Regions from separate parts of the Bacillus sp. CZDM1 genome, predicted to be linked through region 1. Evidence: riboswitches for the same ligand, from Rfam matches in the RefSeq annotation. Region 1 holds a riboswitch; each other region holds the start of a gene.
What was found. A riboswitch is a leader RNA that binds a small molecule or an ion and turns the genes downstream of it on or off. The one in region 1 is predicted to bind thiamine pyrophosphate.
Positions count from the first base shown of each region.

Region 2: linked by a shared signal. The riboswitch ahead of ACY3XC_RS16725 (YkoF family thiamine/hydroxymethylpyrimidine-binding protein) and the one ahead of thiW (energy coupling factor transporter S component ThiW) in region 1 are both predicted to bind thiamine pyrophosphate.
Region 3: linked by a shared signal. The riboswitch ahead of thiC (phosphomethylpyrimidine synthase ThiC) and the one ahead of thiW (energy coupling factor transporter S component ThiW) in region 1 are both predicted to bind thiamine pyrophosphate.

Region 1 is NZ_JBUESO010000002.1:540,020-550,677, reverse strand. Features, by position in the region: gene thiM (hydroxyethylthiazole kinase) at 1-336, shown strand, start outside; gene thiD (bifunctional hydroxymethylpyrimidine kinase/phosphomethylpyrimidine kinase) at 355-1,161, shown strand; gene thiE (thiamine phosphate synthase) at 1,172-1,831, shown strand; TPP riboswitch at 1,856-1,961, shown strand; gene thiW (energy coupling factor transporter S component ThiW) at 2,042-2,551, shown strand; gene ACY3XC_RS07160 (LuxE/PaaK family acyltransferase) at 2,575-3,660, shown strand; gene ACY3XC_RS07155 (acyl-CoA reductase) at 3,657-5,105, shown strand; gene ACY3XC_RS07150 (ABC transporter ATP-binding protein) at 5,117-5,857, shown strand; gene ACY3XC_RS07145 (ABC transporter permease) at 5,854-6,603, shown strand; gene ACY3XC_RS07140 (ABC transporter substrate-binding protein) at 6,620-7,636, shown strand; gene ACY3XC_RS07135 (3-oxoacyl-ACP reductase) at 7,651-8,421, shown strand; gene ACY3XC_RS07130 (FadR/GntR family transcriptional regulator) at 8,751-9,428, shown strand; gene ACY3XC_RS07125 (trans-sulfuration enzyme family protein) at 9,445-10,614, shown strand.
Region 2 is NZ_JBUESO010000007.1:3,792-14,449, forward strand. Features, by position in the region: gene ACY3XC_RS16685 (YifB family Mg chelatase-like AAA ATPase) at 1-613, opposite strand, end outside; gene ACY3XC_RS16690 (transposase) at 598-1,209, opposite strand; gene ACY3XC_RS16695 (helix-turn-helix domain-containing protein) at 1,393-1,839, shown strand; gene ACY3XC_RS16700 (DUF6376 family protein) at 1,946-2,395, shown strand; gene ACY3XC_RS16705 (DUF3221 domain-containing protein) at 2,426-2,707, shown strand; gene ACY3XC_RS16710 (energy-coupling factor transporter transmembrane component T family protein) at 2,771-3,550, opposite strand; gene ACY3XC_RS16715 (ABC transporter ATP-binding protein) at 3,537-5,153, opposite strand; gene ACY3XC_RS16720 (ECF transporter S component) at 5,140-5,721, opposite strand; gene ACY3XC_RS16725 (YkoF family thiamine/hydroxymethylpyrimidine-binding protein) at 5,722-6,324, opposite strand; TPP riboswitch at 6,411-6,509, opposite strand; gene ACY3XC_RS16730 (penicillin acylase family protein) at 6,810-7,484, shown strand; gene ACY3XC_RS16735 (penicillin acylase family protein) at 7,481-7,762, shown strand; gene ACY3XC_RS16740 (penicillin acylase family protein) at 7,759-8,802, shown strand; gene ACY3XC_RS16745 (SGNH/GDSL hydrolase family protein) at 8,858-9,580, opposite strand; partial or broken gene ACY3XC_RS16750 (LPXTG cell wall anchor domain-containing protein) at 9,789-9,881, opposite strand; gene ACY3XC_RS16755 (5'-nucleotidase C-terminal domain-containing protein) at 9,900-10,658, opposite strand, start outside.
Region 3 is NZ_JBUESO010000014.1:66,870-77,527, forward strand. Features, by position in the region: gene ACY3XC_RS23970 (alkaline phosphatase) at 428-1,741, shown strand; gene ACY3XC_RS23975 (biotin transporter BioY) at 1,825-2,403, opposite strand; gene bioA (adenosylmethionine--8-amino-7-oxononanoate transaminase) at 2,399-3,787, opposite strand; gene bioD (dethiobiotin synthase) at 3,784-4,476, opposite strand; TPP riboswitch at 4,686-4,797, shown strand; gene thiC (phosphomethylpyrimidine synthase ThiC) at 4,928-6,703, shown strand; gene ACY3XC_RS23995 (thiamine phosphate synthase) at 6,827-7,411, opposite strand; gene thiH (2-iminoacetate synthase ThiH) at 7,420-8,574, opposite strand; gene ACY3XC_RS24005 (thiazole synthase) at 8,581-9,363, opposite strand; gene thiF (sulfur carrier protein ThiS adenylyltransferase ThiF) at 9,378-10,181, opposite strand; gene thiS (sulfur carrier protein ThiS) at 10,187-10,381, opposite strand.

The sequences.
Region 1 (10,658 bases):
AAAAAGCTGAATACGATTGTCGTGATAACAGGAAAAGAGGATGTACTGACAGACGGCGAGACGACCTATCTGGTTTCTAATGGGCATCCGCTGTTAACAAAAGTGACCGGTACCGGCTGTTTGTTAACCTCTGTCATCGGAGCATTCGCAGCTGTGGAAAGGAATCTTTTACTCGCAGGATTATCTGCGGTTACCTTTTATGGCATTGCTGCGGAAAAAGCAGTAGAAAAGGCGGGTGACTTAGGACCAGGCAGTTTCCAAATCGAATTCTTAAATCAACTCGCACAGGTTTCTTCAGAAGATATTCATCAATTCGCTGCATTTAAAAAGTTATAAGGGATAGGAGTGAGCAAAATGAAAAAGGTATTAACCATTGCGGGTTCAGACAGTGGCGGCGGTGCAGGAATTCAGGCAGATTTAAAGACGTTTCAAGAGCTAGAGGTTTTCGGTATGTCTGCTCTAACAGCTGTAACGGCCCAAAATACGTTAGGGGTCCAAGCTGTCTTTCCGATGACACCTGAGGCAGTCATTCAACAAATACAATCGATTGGGGAAGATATTGGTACGGATGCTCTTAAAACAGGAATGCTGTTTAACGCTGAAATCATTAAAGCTGTTTCAGAAAAAATCAACTACTATAAGTGGAATAATGTAGTGGTGGATCCTGTTATGATTGCGAAGGGCGGCGCGTCGCTGCTACAAATCGAGGCCATTTCGGCCTTGAAACAATATTTGTTACCACTTGCGATGGTGATTACACCGAATATTCCTGAGGCAGAAGTTCTGACCGATCTTTCCATTCGTACCGAGGAAGATAAGAGAGAAGCGGCTCAAAAACTTTATAATCTAGGGGTTAAGAATGTGGTTATCAAAGGCGGGCATGATGAAGACCAGAACGAATCGACTGATTTATTGTTTGATGGAAAGAATTTTACAACGTTTACAAGTACAAGAGTGAAAACAAAGAACACACACGGTACAGGCTGCACTTTCTCAGCGGCTGTCACAGCAGAACTTGCCAAAGGTTTACCTGTTGGTGAAGCGGTTTCGAAGGCGAAGAATTTTATCCAGGCAGCGATTGAAGATCAACTTCAAATTGGTCAGGGTCATGGACCAACCAATCACTGGGCATATCGAAAAAGAAATGAAATGAATAGGTAGGAGAGCAGCCATGATGATTAACAATCAGGAATCCATCAGAGAAGCATTGAAGGTTTACTTTATAATGGGAAGTCCAAATTGCAAAGGCAAACCAGCCCAAGTTTTAAAAGAAGCGATTGAAGGTGGAATTACACTTTTTCAGTTCCGCGAGAAGGGGATTGGTGCGTTAACGGATGCTTCAAAATATGAACTGGCCAAAGAACTGCAGCACATCTGCAAAGAGCACCAAATTCCTTTCATTATTAATGATGATATCGAATTGGCCATTACGTTGAATGCGGACGGAGTGCATATTGGTCAAGAAGATGAAGATGTTGTGAATGTTAGAAAGAAAATTGGCGATAAAATCATTGGTGTTTCCGTCCATAGCTATGAAGAGGCGATGGCCGCATTAGGAGGGGGTGCCGATTATTTTGGAATCGGTCCTGTTTATCCGACGAAAACAAAGGAAGATGCCAAACCCTCAAACGGAACGAAGCTAATCCAAGAATTGCGAATGAAAGAAGTAACCATTCCGATAGTTGGAATTGGCGGAATAACGGCGGAAAATGCCGGGGCTGTTATCAAAGCAGGTGCCGATGGTGTATCGGTTATTACTGCGATCAGCCATGCGGATGGTGTAACAGAAGCGGCTAAAGCCTTAAGGAAAAACGTATTAGAAAGTTTATAGGTAAGTATTTTATTAACCATTACATACCTGCACTGGGGGAGCCGGAATTGGCTGAGATTAGACAGAATCGTCTTAAACCCCTGAACCTGATCTGGATTGCACTAGCGGAGGGAAGTGAAGGATACATGATTACCGCCATTTTGCCGGTAATGGTATATCTATGAACCTGACTTCCCCCATTGATATTAAAAACTTGGAGGGATTTTTTTTATGAGAAAAACACATAAACTCACTTTAACCGCGATGTTGATTGCGATTGGAACACTTTCTAGTAATGTCTTATTTATACCGATTGGCTTCACAAAAGTGTTTCCGATTCAGCATTTCTTGAATGTTTTGTCTGCCGTTCTATTAGGCCCGATTTATGCAGTCGCACAGGCATTAGGTGTCTCAATCTTACGAAATATTATGGGAACTGGATCAATCTTTGCTTTCCCAGGCAGTATGGTTGGTGCCTTATTGGCTGGGCTCCTCTTTATGAAAACCAAAAAGATCTACATGGCATTTTTCGGTGAGGTCATCGGTACGGGCATCATTGGAGCCATGCTAGCCTATCCGATTGCCACACTCCTACTAGGTCAAAACGCAACAGTATTTGGATTTATTCCGTTATTTATTTTTAGCTCGATTGCGGGTGCACTCATTGGCTGGATGATTCTTTCGATCTTCTTAAAGAAGAAGGTTGCCATCTTTACACAAAATGGAACGTCAGTGAAATAATCTACTGGAAAGGAATTACCTATATGGAACAGCAGCAAATCATCAACGATTTACTTTCGATTCTTCAATCAGACTCGCTTGGAGATGAAGATTTTAATCAAATGGCTTTACAGAGCTTTGCCTACCAATATACCAATAACCTTCCATTTCGGAAATTCTGTCAGCAAAAAGGGAAAACCCTTCGCACGGTTAAATCATGGAGGGATATTCCAGCAGTGCCGATTAATGCTTTCAAAGAAGTTCCGCTTAGCTGCATACCACCTGAAGAGGCTGAACGCTTTTTTATGACGAGTGGCACCACAAAAGGCGTAAAAGGGAAGCATTTTCATCCTACGCTCCAAGTATGGAATGCTTCGATGAGACTGAATTTTAAAAAACGTTTTATGTACGGGATGGAGAAATTTCGCATGGGTATTCTGTTCCCAACCGAAGAAGAAATGCCAAACTCTTCATTAGCGCGGTACTTAGCCCTAGCAAAACAGGAGTTTGGAACAGCACAGAGTCAGTATCTATTAACGGAAAATGGGATTAACCTTACTCTGCTCATACAAGAATTGGAGCAGGCGGAGCGATCAGGTGAGCCGTATGCTTTATTAGGAGCGTCGTATAGTTTTGTTCATCTGCTTGAGGAACTAGAAAAACAGGGACGCCATTTTCAATTGCCGCCGGGAAGCAGGGTTTTAGATACAGGTGGATTTAAAAATCAATCAAAAGAATGGGACTTAGATGACTTTTATCATCAGATTTCGAGTTTACTAGGAGTACCTAGGATCGATTGTATCAATATGTATGGCATGACCGAATTAAGTTCACAGCTGTATGATTCAGGAAATGAACACGTTCCTTCAATTAAATCGGGTCCTCATTGGCTGAAAACGAGAATTATTCATCCGTTAACGGGGGAGGAAGTGAGCGAGGGGGAGCGTGGAGTGATCGTGCACTGTGATCTTGCCAACTTCAATTCTGTCACGACGATTTTGACTGAAGACGTAGGAATGAAAGTAAAGGATGGATTTCTTCTCTTAGGCAGAGCGCAGGGAACAGAAGCGAAGGGCTGTTCCATTGCCGTAGAGGAATTTATCCAAGCAGCGAAGGGACCATTGCGATGAGAGAAAGAGTCGGATATCTTCCTGATATCGGGGAAGAAGTGATTGCAACTAAAATTCTCATTTTTAAGGGAAAGAATCAGCAGCTTGAAGTGGAAGCGCCCCTTCTGTCTACCTCTCAAATGCAAAAAGTTGCGAAAAAGGTTAAAAAAGCAAGTGAAGAAGTACTGAAATCGATGACCATCACTGAGATTATTTCGATCATTGACCAGGCTGTCGAAGTCATGCTAGACAGGAATTCACCTTTCAGAAAAAAAGCAGAACAGCTGTTACCGATTGTTACAGGTTACGATGAAGAAATGATCCGACTTGGTTTCACTTCCTTTTTGAAGAAATTTCGAAAGCAGGAGCTGCAGCGTTTCGTTGTCGAGGACTTAGGTAATCCCTTGCTGCTGGATGATTTTCAGCCTCGGGTAAAAAGAGGATTTTCCAAAGCTGTTGGGCCTGATTTAATCCTCCATATTTGGGCTGGAAATGTACCGGCACTCCCGTTGTGGAGTCTGATTTCGGGTTTATTGGTGAAGTCAGGTAACATTGGCAAGGTATCAAGCTCTGAGCCGTTGTTTGCAGGTTGGTTTGCTCAGTTACTGGTCGAAATTGCTCCTCAATTAGCTGATTGCTTCGCCGTTGTTTGGTGGAAGGGAGGAGACGAGGACATAGAAAAGGAGATGTTCGCGTTACCAGATGTAGTGGTCGGTTATGGAAGTAATGATTCATTGGAATCGATGAGTCGAAGAATTCCTGCCTCCACTCGCTTTCTTCCCTTCGGTCATAAAGTGAGTTTTGGAATCATCGGCAGCACAGCCCTTGATTCACGAAAGGCTTTAACGACGGCTCATCATGCAGCATTCGATATCATACAATTTGACCAGCAGGGCTGTTATTCTCCCCATATTTTCTATGTGCAAAAAGGGGGGAATGTCTCACCTGCTGAGTTTGCCCAGTATATGGCTCATGAACTTGAAAGCTTTGAAAAGAGATACCCAAGGCGGACTCTTGCATTAGAAGAAATGACAGCTGTAACGCAATGGCGTAATCAAGAAGAAATAACGGCCTTTACAAGTCCCAATAAAGTAGTCTTTGGGCAAATGGACCATCATTGGACTGTTGTTTATGAAGAGAATGCACCTTTCACTCCCACCTGCTTGAACCGTGCCGTGAAGGTCATTGCTTTTAATGAAATAGAAGAGATTATGACGAGCATCAAGCCCTATCGCCAGTTTCTTCAGACGGTTGGTGTGGCAGCTGCACCGAAAGAACTTTTTCGCTGGGCTCGAGAGTTAGGGAAGTCTGGTGTCACTAGGATCAGTGCATTGGGAAAGATGACTTCTCCTGAGCCAGGCTGGCATCACGACGGCCGTTTTAATTTACTTGATCTTGTTCAAATCGTTGATATTGAGCAGTCAGCAGAAGAGTATGCGGAAAATTTTGCTCCATATATCGATTAGGAGGGTGTGCAATGAGTTTCTTGCGTTTACAGGATGTTCACTACAGCTATGGAAACAAGCACTTGATTGTCGATGCTGTAAATTTAGAGTTAGAAAAAGGCAAGTTTCATAGTTTACTGGGGAAAAGCGGCTGTGGTAAAACGACTTTATTAAAGCTGGCTGCTGGTTTATTGGTCCCTGACAAGGGTTCCATTCAATTACAAGGTATGCCGATCAAGCCTTCAGAAAAAATAGGATTTGTCTTTCAATCCCCAACGCTATTGGAATGGAAAACAGTCATCGAAAATGTCCTTTTACCTGTCTCTCTTAAACGCAAAGTGACAAAAGAGGATGTTGAAGCAGCGGAAACACTTTTAGCGTTAATGGGTCTTTCTAATTATAAAAAGGAATTTCCAACTATGCTCTCTGGCGGGCAGCAGAGTCGTGTTTCCATTGCCAGAGCGCTGATTCAAACCCCGTCCATGCTATATTTGGACGAGCCGTTTTCAGCTCTTGACGCTATTACAAGAGAAGAGCTTCAAAATGATCTCCTGCGGCTTTGTGAACTCCATCAAATGACTGTGTTATTTGTTACTCATGATATTTCAGAAGCGGTCTATTTGTCGGACCGGATTGCGGTGATGGATAAAGGAAGAATTATTTATGATTTGTCAGTCGATTTACAAGGACGTCAAGATGCTGAAATTAGATATTCTCAACCTTTTAATCAATTATGCTTGCAGATTCGTACGGCCATTAGTGGGGGAAAATGATGAAAAAAGTACCGATTTATTCCTGTTTATTATTCATCTTGATTCTATTCATTTGGGAAGGAATTGCTTCGCAAATGAATGAACTGATCCTTCCAGCCCCGTCTGTTGTTGTCACCACGCTTCTAGAAGGATTAAAAAGTGGTTATTATACCCCGCATCTGATTCGAACAAGTCTTGAGATTGTCATAGGATTGTTTCTTGGGAGTTGTTTGGGAATGGTCGCTGGGATTTTGATGGGGGAGGTCGAGTTCCTCCGCAAGCTATTATTTCCCTATGTGATTGCTAGTCAAGCTGTTCCGAAGCTTGCCCTCGCACCACTATTTATTCTTTGGTTTGGTTTTGGGATGACGTCAAAGGTCGTAATCACAGCTTTAATATGTTTTTTCCCGTTAATGGAAAATACCGTCACAGCAATTCAATACACCGATCGACAAAAAATTGAGCTGTTTCGGGTGCTTGGCGCAAACAGATGGCAAATCCTATTTAAACTAAAAATACCGGCTGGATTGCCGAGTATCATTGCTGGTTTTCGTGTTGCAGCTATTCTTGCTGTGGTTGGTGCCGTAGTTGGTGAATTTATCGGCGGCAGTGAGGGATTAGGTGCCTTAATTATCGCTTCACAAGGGATGATGGACACACCCTTGATGTTTTCGGTATTGATATTGGTCACCATCCTTGGAACTTTTCTTTATCAAATCACTTATTTAATCGAACAAAGATTATTGAGATATAAAAAACAATCATAGGAGGGGAGTTTTTCAAATGAAATTAAAAGCAATGATTACTGTCGCAGCCATTATTCCACTATTGATGCTGGTTGGTTGTGCGTCAAAAAATACTGACAAGCAAGCCGCTAAAAAAACACAATTAGATAACGTAACAGTGGCAAGCTGGAGCCAGCCGATTTCAGAACAAACGAATTTGCTTGTTAATGAGGAGAAAGACTTCTTTAAGGATCAGGGGTTGAAGGTTGAATTCATCCCAGGTGCCGGAGGAGGAGACGCGATCAAAAATATACTTTCAGGACAGGCCGATATTGCTTTCACAGATCCAGGGTCGCTCTATTTTGCATTAAATCAAGGGGCAAAATTAAAGGTTATTTACAATATTTATCCGCAAAATGTATTTAATGTTGTTTCTTTAAAGGGAAGCAATATCCTGAAACCAGAGGATCTTAAGGGGAAAAAGATTGGCGTCTACAGCCTTTCAAGCGGGACAAGACAAAATCTGCTTGTGCTGTTAAACCAAGCTGGTCTTTCCGAAAAGGATGTCACGATTGTTGAGACGGGTCTATTGAATTTTGCTCCGCTGATCCAAGGTCAGGTTGATGCTACAGCTGCAACCGACACTGGCTTGGTGACCGCAAAGGAAAAGGGTCTTGTCGATGTAAATGTAATGGAAGTAAAAGATTATCTGAATGTCCCTAGTGATATCTTTGTAGTAACGGAACAAACGTACAACGAGAAAAAGGACCTGCTGAAAAAGTTTGTAGAAGGCTATCAAACGAGTGCAGAGTGGATGATCGACCAGCCAGAGGATGCGGCTGAGTTAGCCGTTAAATATGCCATTGATGGCAAGGATAAAAACCATAATTTAGAAATCATCCAACTACGAAACCAAGCTAGTATATCAGAGGCAACCAGCGTAAGAGGTTTGGGCGCTTTAGAAGCAGAAGTGTTACAGCAGGGTGCTGATACATATAAAACGCTGGGACTAATACAAAAGGATTTACAAATGGCAGATGTGATCGTTGAAGACTTCATCCCTAAACAGAAATAGGAGGCAGGCCGTATATGAGGAAATTTGATCATAAAACCGTCTTGGTAACAGGTTCGAGCAGGGGGATCGGTGCTGCCATCGCTAGAGGTTTTGCCGCAGAAGGAGCAACCGTTATTGTGAATTACCTTCAAAATCAGCAAGCTGCAGAAAAAACCGTTGCCTCCTGCCTTGAGCTTGGCGGTGATGCTTGGGCGATTCAGGCAGATGTAACGTCTGAGTCTGCTGTTAAAGGGATGATGGAGGAAATTGAGCTTGAAGTTGGCAAATTAGATGTAATCGTAAATAATGCCTTTAAACCATATGTGTTTAATCCGGATAAGCGAAAAATGTTCTCGCAACTAAAATGGGATGATTATCAAGAACAAATCGATGGAGCACTAAAGGCTGCCTACTATGTATGCCAGGAAGGTATCCCTTTGATGAAAAAACAAACAAGAGGCAGTATTGTTAATATCGTGACCAACTTGGTGGAACGGCCAATCGTTCCTTATCATGACTATACTACGGCTAAATCAGCATTAATTGGGTTTAGCCGAAATTTAGCAGTTGAATTAGGTGCCTTTGGAATCAGAGTTAATTGTATTGCACCTGGAATCGTGTATCCAACCGATGCAAGCCGTGAAACAAAGGAAGAAGTAAAGGAAATGATCATTGCGCAAACCCCGCTAAGAAGAATCGCTACTCCTAGCGATATCGTTGGTCCCGTACTGTTCTTAGCATCCGAATGGAGTTCATTTATGACAGGACAAACACTGTTTGTCGATGGCGGGTTGGTCATGAGTTAGTGGGATTTTGTGCCTGTCACCAACTCAAGGGTGGGTCTGCACACGCCCAAACAGAAAGGGGGTGATGCTGGATGACAGTTTTAACTAATAATAGACCTTCTGCTCTTCTATATTGAACTGAGTGTCTCTGCCTTATGTATATTACGCTTAACCCTTGCCCCATACAGCAAGGGTTTTTACCTATAATTGGAGCTTTGGCACCAGCAAAGTCTGTCGGATTTTGACCAAAAGATAGAATTGACTTATTTAAATATTCAGAATAAACTTAACCTATCCGATAGGTTGACAGTCATAGAGCATGAAAATCTAATTCTTAGAAGGTGACAGTCATGAAGAGTATTAAAAAGGTGTCAATGCATGAGATGATCGCGGCTGAAATCAAAAGATATATTCGCGAGCATCAATTAAAGAGGGGAGATAAACTTCCTTCCGTAGCCGAATTAACATCTATCCTTGGTGTGAGCCGTTCGAGTATTCGCGAGGGCTTACGGTTCCTTGAAGGCTTTGACATCATTGAAGTTCAAAATGGAAAAGGAATTTTTGTTAAAGATGGTGATGCCTTAAAGATTGAGGCGAAAATCGACGTGGAGCAGGAAAAAAACTCTCTATTACATATAAGTGAGCTGCGAAGAGCACTAGAGGGGAAGGCGGTGGAGTTAGCAGCCATCAGGGCCTCTGAAGCGGAAATTGAAGAAATGGATCGGATACTAACAGAAGTCATTGCCCTAAAGGATGCAGGACTAGACTCATCCGAAGTGGATTGGGAATTTCATAAAGCCATTTATCGGGCGTCACATAACCCGCTATTAGAGAGTGTCGCTGAATCAGTCTCTGACACGTTTAACCGGCTTTGGAGCAAACCTTTTGGTATTGTTCATATTTTTACAGATACGATCCCTTTTCACAGGACCATGTTGGATGGGATTAAGGACAGGGACCCTGCTTATGCGTTACAAGAGTTTAATAAATTTATAGACATAGTGGAAGATACTCTACGAAAAATATAAGAAAGAAGGAATAGGCATGACGACACAGTCCTCAAATGAACATATTGTCACTCATATCGGTGATGAATATGAGCGGTTTCATGGAGCAGTGGTTCCACCCATCTATCAGAATTCGCTGTTTGTATTTGAAAACTTCGAGCAGCTGACAGAAGCGATGAAAGATGAGCAAAGCAGTTATCTGTATTGGCGCGGCACCAATCCAACGGTTGAAATTGTGGAGAAGAAAATGGCTGCGCTGGAAAAAGGGGAGAGGTGTAAGTTGTTTTCTTCAGGGATGGCCGCCATCTCATCAGCGATCTTAACCTTTATACAAGCAGGCGACCATGTTTTGAGTATCAGCAATATATACGGTCCTACAACGAAGTTCTTTACCTATCTTGAAAAATTCGGCATCTCTCACACGAATACCCTCAACACAGACCTCGAGGCAATACAGTCATTGATTCGCCCCAACACCAAAGTAATCTACCTTGAAAGTCCGACGACCATGTCCTTTAAGCTTGTTGATTTGAAGTCAATTGCATCTCTTGCTAAACAGCGTGGGATTAAAACCATTATTGATAATACCTGGGCTACACCTATTTTCCAAAATCCTATTACCTATGGAATTGATATTGTTGTCCATTCTGTTTCGAAGTATTTAGGAGGGCATAGTGACCTTGTTGGCGGCGCCTTAATTACGAGCAAGGAGATCATGGATCATCTTTTTTATCATGAATATCAGCTGTTTGGTGGTGTCATGCCGCCTTATGAAGCATGGCTTTTAATGCGCGGGCTCCGGACGCTGCCAATTCGGATGAAGGCACATCAGGAAAGCGGGTTGAAAATCGCTTCGTTTTTAGAAGAATCTCCTGCTGTCAAAGTGGTCAATTACCCTGGGTTAGAAAGCTCGCCAGACTATAAGCTTGGAAAAGAGCAGTTAAAAGGTTATACAGGTTTGATGAGCTTTGAGCTCAAGAATAACACGTACGAATCGGTCCGAAAGGTGATTAATAGCCTAAAACATTTTCAAATCGGTGTTTCCTGGGGTGGATTTGAAAGTCTCGTGATTTCACCAAACTATGGCTATAACGTCGAGCAATTAGTGAAAGGCAGGTTGGATCCGGGGTTGATACGAATTTCGGTCGGTTTAGAGAATGTCGATGAGTTAATCGAAGATTTAGAGGCAGCATTAAAACTAGTTTAACCATTGGTATAAAAGGGGACTGCCCTTTTGTATATAACCACAAA
Region 2 (10,658 bases), on a different contig from region 1:
TTTTAGTACCTTTATGTCCGATTATCTGATGGAAATCTATAAAGTTATGATTATTATTTTGTAAATCAATCTCCTCTATTTTTGGAGTAAAATGTGCTCCCGCCCTTCCTTCTAAGTTCTCAATTACTTCTTCCAATGTAGATATATAGAAAATTTCCAGCTTATCGAAATCGAGGACCGGGAGCTTTTGGTCATAAGGCATATAAAGCCTTTTTATACCTAACCTTTTCGCAGCCAGAACAGCAGGGAGCATTCCTTCAACTGGAACAACCGCCCCGTCCAAAGAGAGTGCTCCAATAAATCCCGTGTTTTCCGGTATCGATATGACCAATTCATTCAGACTTACTAAGACACCAATAGCCATAGGAAGATCAAACATTGGACCACTTTTCTTTTGTTCAGAGGGTGAAAGATTGATGATTATTTTTTGCCCATTTACGGTATATCCTAATGACCGAAGCGCAGCTAGGATACGCTCTTTGGACTCTTTAACGGCAGCGTCAGGGAGACCAACAATTCGTATAGAATCATTTCCTACAAACGTTTTCACTTCAACATTTAACCGGTATCCTTCCATTCCTTTTAAGCCAATACTCGTTACTTTTGCACACATGGATTTTCCTCTTTTCTAGAAATCATCAAGACTTTCCCATTGTCGAGTAAAAATAAATCCGCTAGGGGTGTCTTTATGTATTCCTCATAATGCTTGGAAGCGGGGAAAGGAAAATAGGAAAGCAGATGTTTAGTGTCAACAAGGTGGCTAATTTCGCCATAAACATAAGCGTGGTAACTGCTCCATGGATAGTCCTCTAACTCATCTACAAGTCCAGCCTTTTGCGGATTCAGATGTATATACTTGCTGACATCGAATTCGTAATCAAGGGAATCTAATAATTCGGCTCCATATCGTTTTTCAAATACATGCCCGCTATAGTCGTACTTCTTATTGAAATATTTGGCGTATTTTGTATTGAGGTGACTCATAAGAATAGTTGGAGAAGTGTCTGAAGTTTGAATCTGGAGGTGTGTATGATTGGTCATTAAACAGAAGGTGTGGAGCGTAAATGGAAAGCGAACCATTGTTTCTTTTAAAAAGCTTAGATACTTCATTCGGTCCTCATCATCATAAAAAAGCGTAGATTTCCGATTTCCTCTGCTTGTAATATGATACTTTGCACCTGGAAACCAAGCACGGCGTTTTCGGCCCATAGTGGTCACTCCTATTTCGTTGGATTTTGATTGATGAAAAATTGGTGAGTTGAAAAACGGAGACATTAAATTATACCATTCGACACCATCCTCCAAAATCCCTTCTCAGTAAGCAGAAGAAAGGTCATTCATTTCTAATTAATTGCAATTAGTTATATAATTAACTTGATAGGAGGGATAAAGATGTATTTAGGAAAATTTGAACATGGTAAAGTAATACGCAGATTAAGAATGGAAAGGCAGCTATCAATTGAAGATGTTGCTGAACTTATTGACGAAGACCCGAAATTTCTTCGAGAACTGGAAGCAGAGATGTACCCAGATATACAATTTGGAATCTTTTTTTATCTTGCTAGGGCATTTAAAATGAATCCTACCGCGTTATTTGCAGAGATTGAAAAGGAAAATATTGATTTTCTTAATAGGAACGAACTATATGCACGTAATAAATATGAATTAACAAAGCAAAGAGACAAACAAAGAAATTTAGTTCTACAAAAGAAAAGATCACATAAATTCAAAAATAAACATTCAAAACATCAATTAAAAAAGAAAATAAACATAATCGAAAATAAACCAACAGCCTCAATTATCAGCCTCCGTAATAGATATAACATGTTATCTAAATAAAACACCGCCAAAAAGCCCTCTGTCCACTCCACACGGACAAATAGGTTCATTTGTCCACGAGTGGTGACAGGCACCCTAAAAAGCACCATTAAATGGAGGTTTTATTTTGAAGAAATTATTGATTATATTGACTGCCAGCATGTTATTTCTACTTGGGGGATGTTCTTTCCTTAATGATGCACAGGATACGATTACTTATATTAATGAAGCAACTGATTATTTGTCTGCTGCGACTGATTTTGCTAGTGATGCCCCTGCTCTTGCTCAGCAAGCGGTTGGTGACCTCCAGGCGGCTGAGGATCTCCAGACCATGCTTCAACAAATGCAGGAAACCGTTCAAGCCTTTAGTGAAATTCAAGCACCAGATATTGCGGCTGAGCTTCATCAGCAAATTATCGAACAAAACAGCGTCATTGTCACTGAAATTGAAACATATTTAAACAATTTCAAGGATGGACTGCTTGATCCAGCTATTCTTGAAAATACTGAGCTGTTTCAATCCGTTCAAGAAATCACCAGCATCATTGACCAAATTCAACAGCTTGGTGGTGAATAGTTCGACTCCAAAACAAGGAGGTAGAGCTACATGAAGAAATTCCTTATCTTTTCGTTTGTTATATTTTCCATCATACTAACAGGCTGCAATGTTAAAGGTGAATATGATATTAAAGGAACGGTTATCGAGGTTGAGAGCAGCAGCATTTTAGTAGAAGATGAAAAATTGGGGTTAATCTGGCTCTCACTGCCTGATGGAACCGATGGCCGAGACTTCGAAAAAGGTCAAAGTGTTACGGTTTGGACAGATGGAAAAATTCGAGAGTCCTATCCCTTACAAGGCACGGCTTTAAATATTGAGATCATCAAATAGAAAACAGGCTGACAGATTCAGCCTGTTTTCTTTTGCTACCGTAATGCCTTAACATTATGGTATTTAAAGTTCTCTATTATAAAACTGTAAATATCCTAGTTTCCAAGAAATAATAGCACTGAGACAAACGGCACCAATCATGAGAATAAAAAAGAGCCAATCAATACGCGACACCGTAATCTCACGGTAGAATATCCGATTTTTATCTCCAGTGAAGCCTTTTGATTCCATCGCAAGTGCGGTTCGTTCTGCTTTACGAATCGCACCGGCAAGGAGTGGAATCACGTATCGCTTCAGCTGCTTTACCTTTTCCGGTATAGTTCGTGCCCTTGCTACGCCTCTTACTCGATGTGCGTTTTGCAGAGTCTGAAACTCCTCCTTGATTAACGGCAGGAATCGGTATCCGGCCATAATTCCATAAGCGAGCTTTGGCGGCAGTTTGCACTGCTGCATTAGGCTTAAGAGAAAGTCAGTTGGCTTTGTCGTTAACGTAAACATGATTGATAACGTGGAAAAGCTTAACACTCGTAAACCAAGTGAAGCTCCTCTTTGAAAGCCTTCTGCTGTCAGCTTCAAGAACCCCCATTGCCAAATGACCGAATCGCCTGCTTGCAGCCGTGGGAACAACATCGTTGTCCATACATATATAAACGCGATAAATAAAAACGGAGTGAATAACAACAGCCATTTTTTAAATGAAACACGGCCGAATAGGAAGGTGACCGTTATGGACCAGAGGATCGTCACAAGCGGTGTAATCGGATCAAAAAACACCGACAAAATAAGAATAGAAATGACAACCGCGAATGCTTTTATACTTGGATTCACCTCATGTAGCAACATGAATCTCTCTCCTTACGATTTCATTTAGCTGCTGTTTCCTAAAAGGCAGCTTTAGCCTTGCTTTGTCTACAACTTCATGCTTTTCCCACAAGCTCTCAGGTGTCCCGGAGAAGATCAACTCTCCTTCATCCAATACATGTACGGTATCAGCATATTGGTCAACCAGCTCCATATCATGGGTGATCATAAAAACTGCGCCTTTCTTTTCATCAAGAACCCTCATGATTTCATATGCCGTGTTGGCATCCTGCCCAAATGTCGGCTCATCCAGGATAAGCAGCTCTTGTTCATGAACGAGCATGGTTGCCACACTCAATCGACGCTTCTGTCCTTGGCTAAGGGAAAAAGGATGGGCATTTGCGTGTTTTTCCAAACCTATTTTTTCAAGGATGGAAAGAGCGGATTTCCGATGCTCCAGACCAAAGGCAATTTCCTCATAAACACTGTCAGTGATAAACTGATGCTCAGGATTTTGAAATACGTAGCCCATAAGCTGAAATAAATCCTTTTCCTTCCACTTAGATAGTGGGACACCAAGAAAATGAATCTCACCTTGTGAAAGTGGAATCAGCCCGGCCAAACATTTGGATAGCGTCGTTTTTCCCGAACCATTAGCGCCAACCAATGCACTCAGTTCTCCTTTATGAATCGTCAGACTAACATTTTTCAAGTGTCCGCGAGCAGAAAGACCACTAACTTCGAGGATAGGTTCGCTTTTGGACATGGTTTTGATTTCTTTTTTAAAAAAAGCAACTGGGTCCTTCAGTCCTGAAAGTAATTCATGATTTCGGAGCGGAAGTCGCTCCCCTTTATACACGCCAGCCTTCTTTGCTGTTATGGCTGCCTCTACTACCTTGGGCAGCCAAATGCCTTCCTCTTTTAAAAAAGGAGCAAATTCTCCAAAACATTGTTCACGCGTGCCATCGAAAAGGATCCTCGCGCTAGAATCTAGGACAAGGCAGCGGTCAATCAGTTCCACCCAATCATCAAGCTTATGTTCAACAACAATCAGAGTAAACGGGCGCTCTTTCTTTAAACGAGCGATGGTCTCTACCAGGTCTGAGCTTGACAGCGGGTCTAGGTTAGCCGTCGGTTCATCAAGGATGATAACCTCAGGCTGGAGAACCAAGACACAAGCAATCGCCAGCTTCTGCTTTTGCCCTCCAGAGAGGGTATGAATGGTGGTCTTTTTTTCAGCCTGCAAGCCGACCAATTCTAGTGCATGATCAATCTTTGCTTCCATCTCTGCCCGTGGTACATGGAAATTCTCCAAGCCAAACGCTACTTCCTCCTCAACGGTCAGCATGCAGAATTGACTTTCTGGGTCTTGAAACACAATCCCTATTTTTTGGTTGAGCTCACCGGGTTTAAAATCATCCAGATTCTTGCTCTCAAAAGTGATGCTCCCCTTTATAACCCCATCCACTGCTTCTGGATATAACTTGTTGAGACAATAGGCTAGCGTACTTTTTCCAGAACCGCTTGGACCTAATAACAGCAGGGATTGATTTTTTTCAATCGAAAAGGTTAGGTCTGTAAAAATATCGCCCTCTTCATAGCTGAATCCCAGTCCCTCTGCCTTAATCTGCTCATACGGTGACATTGCGCTTGTGTTCCTTTCCTAATGGGAAACTGTTTAAGGCTCCTGTTCTAGCAAGACCTTCACTTAAATACTTTCCAAGTAATCCGGCGAGCAGTGCTCCGCTCACAAGACGGAAAAAGAACATCGCAGTCACATAACCTAGCGACAGAGCGGCATATCCTGAGACATAAAAGCCCCAAGCAAAGCTAAATACGGATGAACCCATCCCTGCTGCCATCAATACCCAGGTAGAATAATTCTTCCACCTTGTTGCGGCAAAGACAGCTTCCGCACCTAAACCTTGAATCATACCGGAGATGATCAACTGTGGTCCAACGGCGTTTCCAAGCATAACTTCCACTGTAGCAGCGACTGTTTCTGATAGAAAAGCAGCACCCGGCTTGCGGATGATATAGGCAGCAATGATCGAAACGATAAACCAAATTCCAAAAATAATATCATAGCCAATCAAACCAAATAGGCCGAAAAGGACATTCCCCAGTTGGAGAAATAACAAATAGACGACAGCAAAAACAACGGCTAGTACGGATAAAACAATAACCTCACGGAGTTTCCATTTTGCGAGCATTTATTTATCCCCCTTTTTTGAAGGGCTGTTCGCAGACATCACAACCGTCATCACAATATGAGTAGAATCGCTATCGTGCGCGCCCTGGAAAGCATCCTCTAACGTTTTAAAAACCTTGTTTGCATCGCCATCAAGTCTTGAGGCATAGTGAACACCTTTTGTAAAAGTCCCCTGTCCTTGAGCAAGTTTACACTGATCCATAATCACATTCATATATGTAGGAATACCCATTGGGTATAGCGCAAATTGAACTGCAACCTCTTGCTGGATCTGCAGCGATTTTTCCTCATTTAATCGATCAGCGTTTTCTGAAAGATAAACATCGCCTGCAGAATCTCCCGGACAGCCATTTGAAAAGGTGGCTTGCAGCACAACATGATCACCGTTTTTTGTCGACTCTAGGAAAATCGCTTTTACGACATCAAATACATGCTCGGATCTGCCTCTTACACATGTACTCACATCGTCCGACTCCATCCAAACCTTTGAAGTATCCACTTCTTCTAATGCTGATAGAATAATATCTACGAAGCTATCAGACATCGGATAAATCGAAAAACGCGCTCCTGTGATTTCACTTGTTCCACAAAAATTAGTCATAATACAATACCCCCATTGAATTTTTGGCAACAAAAAAACTGCATCCCATGGGAATGCAGTCGAATCATATCCGTAGCCAAATATCAAGATAAGCTTCTCCTGCACTTCCCCACGCTAGTATTATCTAGATCGGGTCATAAGGGTCGGACAAACGTCCTCTCAGCCAAAAAGCTCCCCTAGTGCAAAAACCGTATGCAATTTTAAATGTTGGCTTAATCTTATGATAAATTTTCCATCTTGTAAAGGAAGTTGTTTTGCGGTGCCTGTCACCGCTCGTGGACACTGTCCACCTCAGGCGGACAGTGTCGTATCTTGTTTTTCCTGTCGAAATTCTATATTCTTTGCAATGCAAACCCTTTCATAAAATTACATTTTTCACATAAAACATGCGTTATAGTGAACATGTATCTATTATTAGGAGGGGATTTTTTGAAAGGGAAACGTTTTTTGTCGGTTTTATCCACAACTTTCATTGCTGCTAGTTTATAATACGCCGTGACGGATACACGGATGAGGAAGCCCTTGCACAATTTGAACGTCTTCCTAATTATGTAAAGCGCGGATTACAGGGTTATATTGATGGAATCAACCATTACATAGAAACCACACCAGCTGCTGCACTGCCACCAGAATTCCAGGGGCAAAAACCAACAAAATGGACCATTGTCGATTCTCTTAAAGTCCAACAGTTAATGGTGCGGAGATTTGGAGAGAGCGGGGGCGGAGAACTTGGAAAGGCTAATCAATTAATCAAGTTACAGTCGAAATTTGGCCTAGAACAAGGGTTGAAAGCATTCGAAACCATTAATTTAAAGAACGACCCAAGCGCCCTTGTCTCTCTTCACACCACTACAGATAAAGGTGTTAAAAAGGCTAGTAAGCTAGATACAACAAACTTCCCGAACAGTGAGGCAGTGGCGAAGCAACTAGAACAGGAACAGCAAATGAAACTGGATATTGAAAAAGCGTTTGGTTTCCCTCACAAAGGGGGCAGTAACGCCTGGGTTGTCAGTCCCTCACGAAGTGCATCAGGTGGTACCCTGTTACTTGGCGGACCACAAATGGGCTTTTCTGCTCCACAGATTTCCCACGAAGTAAGCATTCATGGCGCGGGCTACAATTCAGTGGGAATGGCCTTTGCTGGCGCTGACCAATTCCTTTGATCGGACGTGGGAATGACTTTGCCTGGACCACTACAACTGGAATGGGGGATCAAATCGACACCTTTGTTTTAAAAATTAATCCTGCGAATCCTGAACAATATTGGCATAAAGGAAAATGGGTCAATTTTGAAGTTCGGATCGAAACAATAAAAGTTGCTGGTGGAACTGTAATTGACTATCCTATATACCGAAGCATCTACGGTCCTGTAGTTCATAAAGATACTCAAACAGCCTACACCCAGAAACGTGCTCACTGGGCCAGGAAATCGAAGCAATGATTGGCTTCTACGACTTTAACAGAGCAAGCAATATCAAACAATTTGAAGAGGCCGCTAAAAAAATTCCAACCTCCCATAACTTCTTATATTCTGACCAGCAAGGTAACTTCGGTTACTGGATTACAGGACAAAATGCATTACGAGCCGAAGAAACAGATAACCGCCTCCCAATGCTCGGGGATGGTTCACAGGACTGGCAGGGAATTGCTCCTTTTGAATCTAATACACAAGCCATTAATCCTGCTCAAGGATATGTGGCAAACTGGAACAATAAGCCTAGTGCCGAATGGGAGTATACGGAATCTTTATTTGGACCAACCCATCGCGTTGGATTTATCCTTGACCAGCTTGACTCGCTTAATAAAGTATCATGGTCGGATATGGAGGAAATTAACAAAAGGGCCGGGCACATCGAATTAAATGCCTATTTCTTTAAAGATTTACTTTTATCAAAAATAAACAATGACCAGGAACTTCCGGAGGACGTAAAGAATGCAGCGGACATCTTAGCAAATTGGAACATGTATCAATGGGATGAAAATAATGATGGGCTATACGATGACCCGGGGCTGACGATCTTCCGCAGCTGGTTCGATAATGTGAAATCGACTGTATTTATCCAATTGAATGGAATCGGCGGGAACTCGAATGATTTACTATACCATGTCCTCAATGCTAATAAGGAAGATCTTAAGACCAAGTATGCATTCCTTGGTGACTTAGACCTATACCAAATTGTTCTAAACAGCCTTGAGCATGCTGTACAAGGTAAAAACTTGGAGGATTGGCGGACACCTATTTCAAAAATCAACTTTCAGCAGCTTGGTGCAATAGGAGTTGCCCCAATCCCTAATATGAACCGAGGCACCTATAACCAAATCGTTGAGTTTTCAAAATCCAATACGAAAAGCGTTAACATCATGCCTCCGGGTCAAAGCGGCAACCCGTTTTCACCACACTTCGATGACCAAAGATTATTATTTGCCAACTGGGAATATAAACCGATGGTATTAGACATTTTAAAATCGAATAAAAAATAATGTTAGCCCCCTTCACAACATTCCGAAGGGGGCTTTGTAATTCAATTGTCTATCTCTATTTATTTTTACTCTTATCAATGTATTTCCAAAATTCCTTTGCTACTGCTTGATATCCTTCTAAACTAAGATGAATATCAGCTGGGTTTGGCAGATAAGTTGGGTAGTCCTTTGCTATGATGTTAGCAGTAGGTACAAAGGTATCACCATTTACAATGGCTGTATGCTCAATGGCACCATTAAAGGTATCTAATATAGGTAATAAAACTTCTTGACCTGGCATATATGGCAGGACATTGAAATAACCCATTACATATACTTTCGCATTAGGATTTAATTCATCAATTGTTTCTAAAATTATATCTATATTATCTGCTATACTGCCAATTGTAGCTGGTACATTGGCTGGATCTTTTTTAACTACTGGCAGCAAATCATTTCCACCAATATCAATGGTAATGAACTCGGCCTCACTAATTCTTTCTCTTACATTATCTTTATTCTTTTCAAGGTCTTTTAACACATGTTCCGTTCTATACCCACCTACAGCAAAATTGTCAAAATTAACCGTGTACTGCGATTGTTCAAAACGTTTAGCTAGGTAATCAGGGTATCCAAAATCTTTTTTTCCAAAAGGTGTAGCTCCTGCCGCTAGTGAATCCCCTAACGCAACATAGTCAATTGTTTTTTTCTCAGGACCTTTTGCCAACGCGGAAACCGGTAAGGATGCTACTAAAACACCTACTAACAATAAACTCTTAAACTTCTTACTAATTCTCATTATACTACCCCTCCGTTCTTTATAACGCTCACATAAATCATAACAGAGAGATTACTAGTCCACAACATTCATAATATTACATATTTATACAAAAAGAACTAATAGATAAGTCGAATATTCAATTAAAATATAAAAAGCTGATCAAATTCACTTTCCATGAATTTGATCAGCTCTGAAAATCCTACTATTCAAGATTTCTTATTACATATTATTTTAATGTAATATTTCTTCTCTTAACAAAGTATAAAACACTACCAGCTAAAAGTAACATTAATCCTACAAGTAAATTGTTAAAGTTGTTGTTGCTGTGTTCGGAAGTTTAATTTCCTTTTGTTGGGATCCTTTTAAAATCTGGAGTAACCTCGAATACACCGAATGTACCGAAGTAATCTGTATTAGCAGAAATTTCGCCATTATTGTATTCCCCGCCGATTAGCTCCCAGTTCTTTTTTGCTTCATTCCAATAGTAAACTTTTACACTTTCAGGATATTTAACTTGTTCGGGATCACCCTTAAACGTAAGTTTAACTTTTTCATTGAACTTATGATACTCTTTGCCATCGACTTCAATTGTAAAGTCATAAGCAGCTAATGCGCCTTTTTCTTGCTTTTTCTTAATAAGAAGATCAAGATTTTCTGCAATTGGCAGCATAGAAGCGGGAATTTGTACATTTATATTTCCATTGCTTACCACAACCACTGCACTAGCATTTTTTAAAGCTTGAATTTGTGCTTTAGTAAGTGTTAAAGTTGCCTTTGTTTTATTATCAACTTCAACAATAACTACTGTTTTATCTTCAAGTTTTTCAAGTGCATTTTCACTTATTGTATACTTGTTCCCTTTTTTAATTACTGGAACTTTAATTTCTACTGGTTCTACATCTTTCACATCAACAATTCGACCTTCGATTTCAGTTGGAATTCCTTCGCTTCCAATACTTACTAAATGGTCTCGTAAGTTTTCCCAATCTGAAAGACCAAGGTCAGTTACACGTCCCTCAGCATAAGCTTTTGCGAAGACATCATAACCGTCTCCACCTTTTGCTGTAAATGCGTTAGTTGCAATAATGTACTTTTC
Region 3 (10,658 bases), on a different contig from region 1:
AAATAGAGGATTTCGCTTTGCATAAGCGGAAAACTTCCGCTTATATATCCCGAAACAAGCTTCATTCTGCAACTAACCGGAAAATCTCCGCTTATTTACTTTGGCTGGTTACTTTAAGTTGCATGCTTCAATTTTAGCCATCCAAGAGACCCCATTATGATGCGTTACGGTGAACCGTAAACCAGAAACTCTTATTATAAAACAGACACTTACAGCTTAGTAGGTGTCTGTTTTTATATCCATATTGGAAATGGTCCCTAGTTATTACCAACTTGTAAGAAATAATAAGAGTTTTTTGAGTTTATGTTAAATAATTGTATTTCATGAAAAAGTTCTCTTTTTCTATGCTATAACTTGATTGAAGTGAGTTGATTCCGTTGGTTTGAGAAAACGAAAGACTACCTAAATTCGAAAGGTGCTGTTTTATTTGTTACATTCCACCGTTCAGTTAAGTGATTTTAGTTTAGATACATTACCATCCATGTTAAACCATTCGCTCAACAGAATGAAGAAGGTAAAAAGTATTATCTTATTAATAGGGGATGGGATGGGTTTTTCGTACACGACAGGTCTTCGTTACTTTAATCATGATGCGCGAACGGGGCTTATGAGGCCGACATTATTTGATCAATATTTTGTTGGTACCCAATCGACCTATTCATTGGACGCAAAGAGTAACATTACAGACTCGGCTGCAGCAGGTACTGCTTTAGCAACAGGCTATAAAACCTATAATGGTGCCCTTGGTTTGAATAGTGAAAAACAGGCGGTTCCGAGTATTTTAGAATATGCTAAATTTCGTGGTAAATCTACTGGTCTAGTAGGAACGAGTCAAATCAATCATGCTACACTTGCGGCGTTCGCCACACACCATGAATCCCGGGAAAACTATCATGGAATTGCCGATGATTATCTGGATGAACGAATCAATGGCGAGAACAAAATCGATGTCTTGTTGGGGGGAGGAGCCTCCTACTTCGATAGAAATGACCGTAATTTAGTTGAAGAGTTTATAAAAAATGGCTTTGGTTATGCTACCAATTCAATCGAACTTTTAGCCGATCGGAACGAGAAATTGCTAGGCTTATTTGCTCCAATGGAACTTCCCAAACACCTTGATCGCTATGCAACCACGGTACCTTCTCTTTCGCAAATGACCAATGCTGCACTCACCCGCTTGCAGCAAAACGAAAATGGTTTTTTTCTTTTGGTAGAGGGAAGCCAAATTGATTGGGCGGGGCATGACAATGATATTGTAGCTGCCATGAGTGAGCTGAAGGACTTTGAAACCGCGTTTCATGTGGCCGTACAATTTGCGAAAAATCGGGAGGATACCCTCGTGATTGCAACCGCTGACCACTCCACTGGCGGAATGAGTATCGATCGAAATGATAACTATAAATGGAATCCTTCTGTGATTAGATCCGTTAAATCGACCCCGTCTGTGATTGCAGCAGACATGCATAAAACCAAAGAATTAGCTAGGATCAAACGTCACATGCACCTATCTATTCATCTAGAAGACTTGAAAACCATCCAATCTACATTAGAAATGGAAGTAGAAGATACCAAAAAGGCTCTCATTGACATCATCAATCACTATACCAGCACCGGGTGGACGACAAAAGGCCATACTGGTGAGGACGTCCCCATCTATGCATATGGCTTAAATAGACATATGTTTAGTGGAAGAATGGAAAATAGTGAGATTGGTAAGCTTTTGTTTGAGATGATAGATTAAGGGGGTTCCATGGGGGCGGTTCTTGTGGTCATCGCAAAAATATAAAGTCCATCAGAACCGTCCCCATTGAACACATTGAACATTCACTTTTGTATCGTGGTATTATTTTTGCTGCGAATTGAAAAGAAAGCTTTGTGTAATCTTGTGGCTAAAACACCTGTTATCACGGAGATCACGATGTCGCCGGCGATGCTATTAACAAAACCAATCATTAAAATATGTGCCCAGCCGTTTGGAACACCCAGCCATGTATTAAGCGCCAAGTATAAGTAAGGTACCCCAATGAGGTAAACGACCAGGAGGCCGATAAAATTGGCAATAATAAAATGATAGGTTTTAGGATTTGCGATTCGTTCAATCATCCAGCCGATTACAAATGCGGCAACAATAAAGCCGATTAAATAGCCAAATGTAGGTTGTAGAAAATAGCCAATCCCGCCGCCTTGGGTAAAGACAGGGAGTCCTGCTAAGCCAATACCTACATAGACAAGCTGGCTTTGCATTCCACGTTTACTTCCTAATAAACTACCTGCTAAAAAGACAAAAAGAATTTGGAGTGTAAATGGAACATAGGGTAAGGGAATTTTAATAAACGCACCAACCGCCGTTAAGGCAGCAAATAAAGATACATTGATTAATGAAACCGTTGGATTTTTTTTAATGGTCAAGCACCGCCTTATGAAAATAGATATTTTCGAAGTAATGTTCAATCACTTCATTTGTGGTCAAAATCATCGTCTTGATTTCCTCATCTGTAATGACATAGGGCGGCATAAAATAAAGAACATTTCCTAAAGGGCGCAGCAGCAAGCCTTTTTCCAAAGCAAGCTGATAAATTTTATATCCAATTCGTTCTTCACTAGGGAAGGGCTCCTTTGTTGCTTTGTTCTTTACTAATTCAATCGCCCCTACCATCCCGGTTTGTCGGTATTCTCCAACGTATGGATGGTCTTTAAATACTTGGGAAGCCAGCTTATTCATGTATGTACTCTTCAATCGGTTTTTTTCCAAGTAATGGTCCTCTTCAAATATGTTTAATACTTCAAGTGCGACTCGACACGCTAACGGATTACCTGTGTAACTGTGAGAATGTAAGAAAGCTTTTTTCGTTTCATAATCATCGTAGAAGGCATTAAAAACCTCCTCTGTGGTTAAAACGGCTGAAAGTGGTAAATAACCGCCTGTTATTCCTTTTGATAAACACAAAAAGTCGGGTGAAATTCCTGCTTGCTCACAAGCAAACATCGTTCCCGTTCGACCAAATCCTACTGCCACTTCATCTGCAATCAGGTGCACATCATAGTGCAAACAAAGTTCTTTTAGTTTCTTTAAATAGGAGGGAGGGTACATTTTCATACCTGCCGCTGCTTGTATTAACGGTTCAATAATAATGGCACTTATTTCTTCATGATGTTGAGATAGCTTTTCTTCCATGAATGAGATACAAGGTGTACTGCAGCTTTCGGGGGTCTTGCCAAAAGGACATCTAAAACAGTCAGGTCCTTGTACCCGAATGGTATCTAGTAATAGTGGTCTATAAATCTCGTTATATAGTTCCACTCCTCCAACAGAAAGGGCCCCTAGTGTTTCGCCATGATAGGCATCTGTTAAGGCTAAAAATCGCTTTTTATTTGGTTTGTTTTTTTGCATATGATATTGAAAGCTCATTTTTAAAGCAATTTCTATCGCAGATGATCCGTTATCGGCAAAAAATACTTTCGTTAAACCATCCGGAGTTAGTTGTACTAGTTTTTCAGCAAGCAGAATGGCTGGTTCATGTGTAAAGTTTGCAAAGATTACTTGTTCCAATTGAAAAGCTTGATTGGCTAAAGCTTTGCTAATTCGCTCATTGGCATGTCCGAATAAATTTACCCACCAGGAAGAAACCGCATCTAAATACCTTTTTTCATTTTCATCATACAAGTAAATCCCTTTCCCGCTTTTAATGACAATGGGCGGAAGGTCTTCATAATCCTTCATTTGTGAACAAGGGTGCCAAACATGATTTAAATCTCTCTTTTGTAAGTTTGAAAGTATAGAAGTCATATACTGGATAACCTTTCAAGAAACTCGGTATTTGGTAGTTGAATATTTTTTAAATCAGAAAGAACGTCTAACTTGGGTATGACGAGAGTTGGCAGGTCTGTATTTTGTTGTATCGTCCTGATGTTATTTTTCTCAAGCTCAGTCCCTTTATCCCCATTAAATACGATCCCTACAATGGGAATCTCCCATATTTTAAGAGCTTCAAGAGATAGGAATGTATGATTAATCGTCCCTAACTTTGTACGGGTAACCAATACTACAGGTAACTGAGATTGTTTAATAAGCTTGAGGAAATGATAGTTACCTTGTTCGTTCAAAGGCACATATAATCCACCTGCACCTTCACTAATCACATGATCATACATGGTCATTAATTTTGTGATATGCTGCAGAATGACTGCTTCATCGATTACTGCTCCTTCTAACATGGCGGCATAATGGGGAGAGGCAGGCTTTTTAAAAGAATAACTATTCAAATGTTCCTCGACTAAAACTTCTTCACTGAATGACTTATAAAATTCCGTGTCACCATAAAAATGCTTAGTATTTTCTACCATGATTCCAGTTTGAATGGGCTTGTAGGGTATGGCTGTCACTCCTTTCGTTTGAAAATACCGCATGAAGTAAGCGGTTACCAATGTTTTTCCTACATCTGTATCTGTACCCACAATCCAAAAATGATTTGTCATAAGATTCACCCCTATATGTTAACCAATATAGAAAATAGGTTAACATATGAAAAGTGAGCCTGTAAATGATTTTGTGTCCTGGGGGACGGTTCTGATGGCTTTTTTCCTCTTTGGGATTTTTCGTTACTAAAAAAGAATAAGAAAAATTTCACTTCCATCATTTAGAAACATGTGGTAATCTTTACTAGAAAGTTGAATATCGTGTTCTAGTAGTCTACTAGGGGGGTCCAATGGCTTGGACTGAGAGAAGAAGGCAAATTTCTTCGACCCTTTGAACCTGATCTGGGTGATACCAGCGTAGGGAAGTAGTGTCAAAGTTATGTGCTTCATTGTACAGGTTTTGGCTACTTTTTTATGGCAGTTTCAGGTTCTGAATTTCATTCAGGGCCTTTTTTATTGTCTAAAACTACGTTGTAACTCTTCATCCGCACACAAAAAAGGAGGAAGTTACATGCAAAAGCAAGAAGAAATGAAAATGGATTTAAAATCACAGTTTACAGGAAGTAAAAAGGTATATGTACAAGGATCTAGGCCTGATATTCAGGTGCCGATGCGAGAAATTTGCTTAGGTTCTACCGTTAATACCTTTGGTGAGGAAGAAAACGAACCAGTACGAGTGTACGACACAAGTGGTCCTTATACGGACTCAACCTACACCGTTGATATTAGAAAAGGGCTGCCTGCAGTCCGTAAGACTTGGATAGAAGAACGTAAAGATGTAGAAAGCTATGAGGGCAGAGATATTAGGCCAGAAGATAATGGCTTCAGTGCTGAAGATCCACGTGCAAACTTAGAATGGTTTCCGAATGTTAACAAAAGCCCATTACGTGCAAAAAAAGGCCGCAATGTAACACAAATGCACTATGCGAGAAAGGGTATGATCACTCAGGAGATGGAGTATATTGCCATTCGTGAGAAAATGGATCCTTCTTTTGTACGAGATGAGGTGGCAAAAGGGAGAGCAATTATTCCAGCAAATATAAATCATCCAGAATGTGAGCCCATGATTATCGGGCGGAATTTCCATGTGAAAATAAATGCGAATATCGGAAATTCTGCCGTATCTTCTTCTATTGAGCAAGAGGTTGAAAAAATGACTTGGGCAACTCGCTGGGGTACTGATACGATAATGGATTTATCTACAGGGAAAAATATCCATACGACAAGGGAATGGATTATTAGAAATTCACCAGTACCAGTGGGAACCGTGCCCATTTATCAAGCACTTGAAAAGGTAAATGGGGTGGCAGAGGACTTAACCTGGGATGTGTACCGCGATACATTAATTGAGCAGGCAGAACAAGGTGTTGATTACTTCACGATTCACGCAGGGGTGTTATTGCGCTATATTCCAATGACCGCAAAGCGTACTACAGGTATTGTCTCACGTGGTGGTTCCATCCTTGCTCAATGGTGCTTAGCTCACCATAAGGAAAACTTCTTGTATACACATTTTGAAGAAATATGTGAGATTTTAAAAGAGTATGATATATCTGTTTCTCTTGGGGACGGCCTAAGACCTGGGTCCATTGCGGATGCAAATGACGAAGCGCAGTTTGCTGAGCTTGAAACATTAGGGGAATTAACAGATATTGCGTGGAAGCATGATGTACAGGTAATGATTGAAGGCCCAGGACATGTCCCTATGCATATGATAAAAGAAAATGTGGATAAGCAGATGGAAATTTGTAAAGAAGCACCCTTTTATACATTAGGTCCATTAACGACAGATATTGCTCCTGGATACGATCATATTACATCGGCAATTGGTGCAGCCATGATTGGCTGGTTCGGTACAGCCATGCTGTGTTACGTAACGCCGAAGGAGCATCTGGGATTACCCAACAAGGATGATGTACGTGAAGGGGTGATTACCTATAAAATTGCTGCACACGCTGCTGATTTAGCAAAGGGTCATCCTGGGGCACAGATCCGTGATAATGCCTTATCGAAGGCACGCTTTGAATTCCGTTGGAACGACCAATTTAATTTATCACTTGATCCAGAAAGGGCACGAGAGTACCACGATGAGACGCTTCCAGCTGAAGGAGCTAAAACAGCACATTTCTGTTCGATGTGCGGTCCGAAGTTCTGCTCCATGAGAATTTCCCATGACATTCGAAATATGGCGAATGAAAAGGGTGATTCCGAAGAACGTTTAATTGCTGAAGGTATGAAGGAAAAAGCGAAGGAATTTGTCAAGGATGGATCGAAAATCTATCGATAAATGTACCTTGGGGATGGTTCTTGAGGTCACGTTCAAATATGTCCAGGAGAAACGTCCCCATGGTCCCAACGGGTATTAGGGTTTCCAAAGAAAGCACTTGAATTCAAGTGCTTTCTTTTATTTTCAAATGCTAAAATGCTTTGCCAGTTCAACAGGATGAGGACTGGTCATTGCTTCAGACATAATACAAAAACCCGCCGCACCTGCTGCTCGTATTTCTTTAACGTGGGTTCTTTTGATTCCGCCAATGGCGTATACCGGAATACTGACCGAATCGCATACCCCTTTCAGGAAGGGGAGTCCTCTCGGAGGCACTCCCTTTTTACTATCTGTTGAAAAAATATGACCCGCAATTAAAATGTCAGCACCTAAGGATACAGCCTCTTTTGCTTCCTCTACTGAATGGACAGATGCACCAATCACGCTAAATGAACACAAATCACGTTGGTATTTTCTTAAATTTGACATGGATAAATGAATATTGGTTAGTCCCAATTCAGCTGCTGCAGAAATATTTTGATTGATGATCAATGGGACATCGTGATACTGACAAATTTCGTTTATTTGAAAGGCTAAAGCTTCAAATTCATGAAGCTCTAAGTCTTTTTCCCTTAGCATGATGGCATGAGGCTTTCCCTTTGCTAATTGCTGAATTCTCTCGAGAAAATTCTCCTGACAAAGCCTTCGATTGGTAATATAAATGAGCATGGGTTCACCTAAACCCTTATATAGTCTGTATAGACCGGCTGCAGACCTTTCTGGACAATCATGTCGTGAACTTCCTTAACGGTTCTTTCATCAGAAATTTCAAACTGCTGGTCGCCTTTTTGTTCTTCTACATGACCGCCCACGCCAACATTCACACCTGCCGACATTTTCGTCGCCACCATGCCGGCAGTATGGTCACGGAATCCCGGTCTTTCCCGGGTGGAAATCGTAATTCCCGCAAATGGCATAAACAGGCGGTAAGCCAGCATCACTTGTAAAAGCTGTTTTTCGTGGACGTCCTTTGAATTATTATCCGCATTGTTAATGTATGGACGTAACCGTGGAACGGAGAAGCCGATTTCAGCATGCGGATATTTTTGTTGAATTAATTTTGCGTGCAATCCAGCCGCGAAGGCATCTTTACGAAAATCATCTAATCCTAGCAATGCCCCGAAAGAAACCCCGCGCATTCCTCCTAATAAAGCCCGCTCCTGTGCATGAAAACGGTAGGGGAAAATTCGTTTCGATCCCCATAAATGAACCTGCTCATATTTATCGGGATTATAGGTTTCCTGATAAACGGACACAAAATCAGCGCCGCATTCCCTTAGAAACGCGTATTCGTCTACGTTTAGAGGATAGATTTCAATTCCAACCGTTTTAAAATACTTGACTGCCAGTTTAATCATTTTCCCGATATACTCAACATCTGATTTATACCGGGATTCACCGGTAAGGAGTAAAATCTCTTCTAAACCTGTAGCAGCAATCGCTTTTAATTCATCCTCTGCCTCATTGGGGTTTAGAACGGCACGCTGAATTTTATTGGTTGCTTTAAACCCGCAATAGACACATTCATTTTCACAATAATTCGCAATATATAAAGGTGTAAAAAGGGTGATGCTGTTCCCGAAGTGCTTCTTTGTTTTCTCCATGCCTTTTTGAGCCATCTCTTCTAAATATGGCAGCGCGGCAGGGGAAAGAATGACTCCAAAGTCCTCCAAAGTTAAATGCTCCTTGCTTAAGGCTCTCTCAACATCATGTCCTGTGTAAAGATTATAATTATATTTTTCTACCGTTTTTAACACCATGTCCATTAAATCAGATTGTATGATTTCCATACCTTCCTGATACTGCATATGATCAACTTTTTTTCTTCCCATCTCGTATTAATCCTCCAAAAATCCTGTTAATGGACTAGATGCTTCCGCTTTATAATCAAGTACTCTTCCTAAACCGGCTAAATAGGCTTCACGGCCAGCTATTATCGCGTGTTTAAAAGCACTTGCCATCATGGATACATTGTTTGCTGTCGCAACGGCCGTATTACACATGACCGCCGCAGCCCCCATTTCCATTGCTTCACATGCTTGAGACGGGCGTCCGATACCGGCATCGACAATAATAGGTAAGTCGATTTCATCAACTAAAATCTGAATGAACTCCTTTGTACATAGGCCTTTGTTGCTTCCAATCGGAGCACCTAAAGGCATGACCGCACTAGCCCCTGCATGGACGAGGGCTCTTGCCGCATATAGATCCGGGTACATATAAGGCATCACAATAAATCCTTCTTTGGCCAGCAATTCGGTTGCTTTAACCGTTTCTTGATTATCAGGCAGTAAGTATTTCGAATCAGAAATTACTTCCAATTTGATAAAATCCCCGCAGCCGAGTTCCCTTGAAAGACGGGCGATTCTTACAGCTTCCTCTGCTGTTCTAGCACCGGAAGTATTCGGAAGCAGCGTAATATTGTTTGGAATATAGTCGACGATATTTTCTTCGCCGCCTGTATTCGCTCTTCTTAGGGCGAGAGTGACAATTTCAACTTCTCCATATTCAATAACGGCTTTCATAAAATCGAGTGAAAATTTACCTGACCCCAGAATAAAACGAGATTGAAACGCGTGTCCGCCAATCGTTAATTGATCTTTTACTAATGTCTCTTTCATGTTAAAAATCCTCCTTATACTTCTTCTTGTCCTAATAATAATCGTAGAATCATATTCGCTTGATGGCCGGCGCAAATTTGCACTCTTGGTGCCATTAAACCTCTGCCGATTCTTGCTTCATTTTCTAAATCTCCACAAAGATATAATTGTTTCATCGGCCTCCTTGTCTGGATTAAATTAGAGCTATCATAGCCTGCCATACCGGACCCGGATACGATTTTACAATCGGGGAGCTGCTCCAATGCCGTATTAACCAGCATTGCTTTGGCATTCGGTTTGTCAAAGGCTTCACAAATGACATCATAGCCTTCAAACAGTTCCTTAACATTTTCCTCTGAAATTCTAGCGATTCTTGTCTCGACTGTAATAAATGGATTAATCTCTTCTATCTGCTCTTTAAGAGCGGTTGTCTTTGGCATTCCTAGATGTCTTATGTAATAGCTTTGCCGGTTAAGATTACTAGGCTCCACAATATCAAAATCAACTAGGAACAGATGGCCAACGCCAATTCTCGCCAGCATGATTGCAATATTAGATCCAAGACCGCCTAACCCTGCGATGGCCACTTTTCCTTCTTTTACCTTCTGGTGGACGTATGGAGTATGCCTCGCCATCATCAAGCTTTCTAATTCTTCTTCTTCTGGCATGATGCCTTTTCGAATAATAGAGAGAATATCATGTTCATCTAAGGGTGAATCATGTTCAATTTGAAATCCGTTTAAAATAACAATATCATCAGGATTTCCTATACTTTCTCTTACTTGGAAGGCCGTCTGAAAAGTTGTTTCCTGTTTCTTGCCATTGATGATTATTTTCATGATGGTCAACCTCCTCCAACAAATCTAACAATTTCTAAAGTATCCTCTTCTTTAAGAATTAAATTCTTATATTCTGCTTTAGGAACAATCTTTCTATTGCATTCAACTGCAACTTTTGTTAAATCAAAGTTTTTTAATGTTAAATATTCATATAAAGTTTGATCCTTCTCTACTGGTTCAATAGTCCCATTTACCTTCACTTTTTCCACTTCCTTTCTCAATTTTTCACAAAAAAAAGCACAAAAAAGGTAACACCCTTTCGGTGGTGCTCCCCATTTTGTGCTTCGTTTTATTAAATATTTAACAGAATTATATAATAACTTTGTAACTAAGTCTATAAGAGATTTGAAAAAGTTTCAATGGGGAGGGTTCTTGTGGTCTGCGTAAACCATAAAAGACCATGAGAACCGTCCCCAAGGTACACTTTCCCTAGGGGACATGAATATTCTCCTTACCGACATCATATATATTACCAAC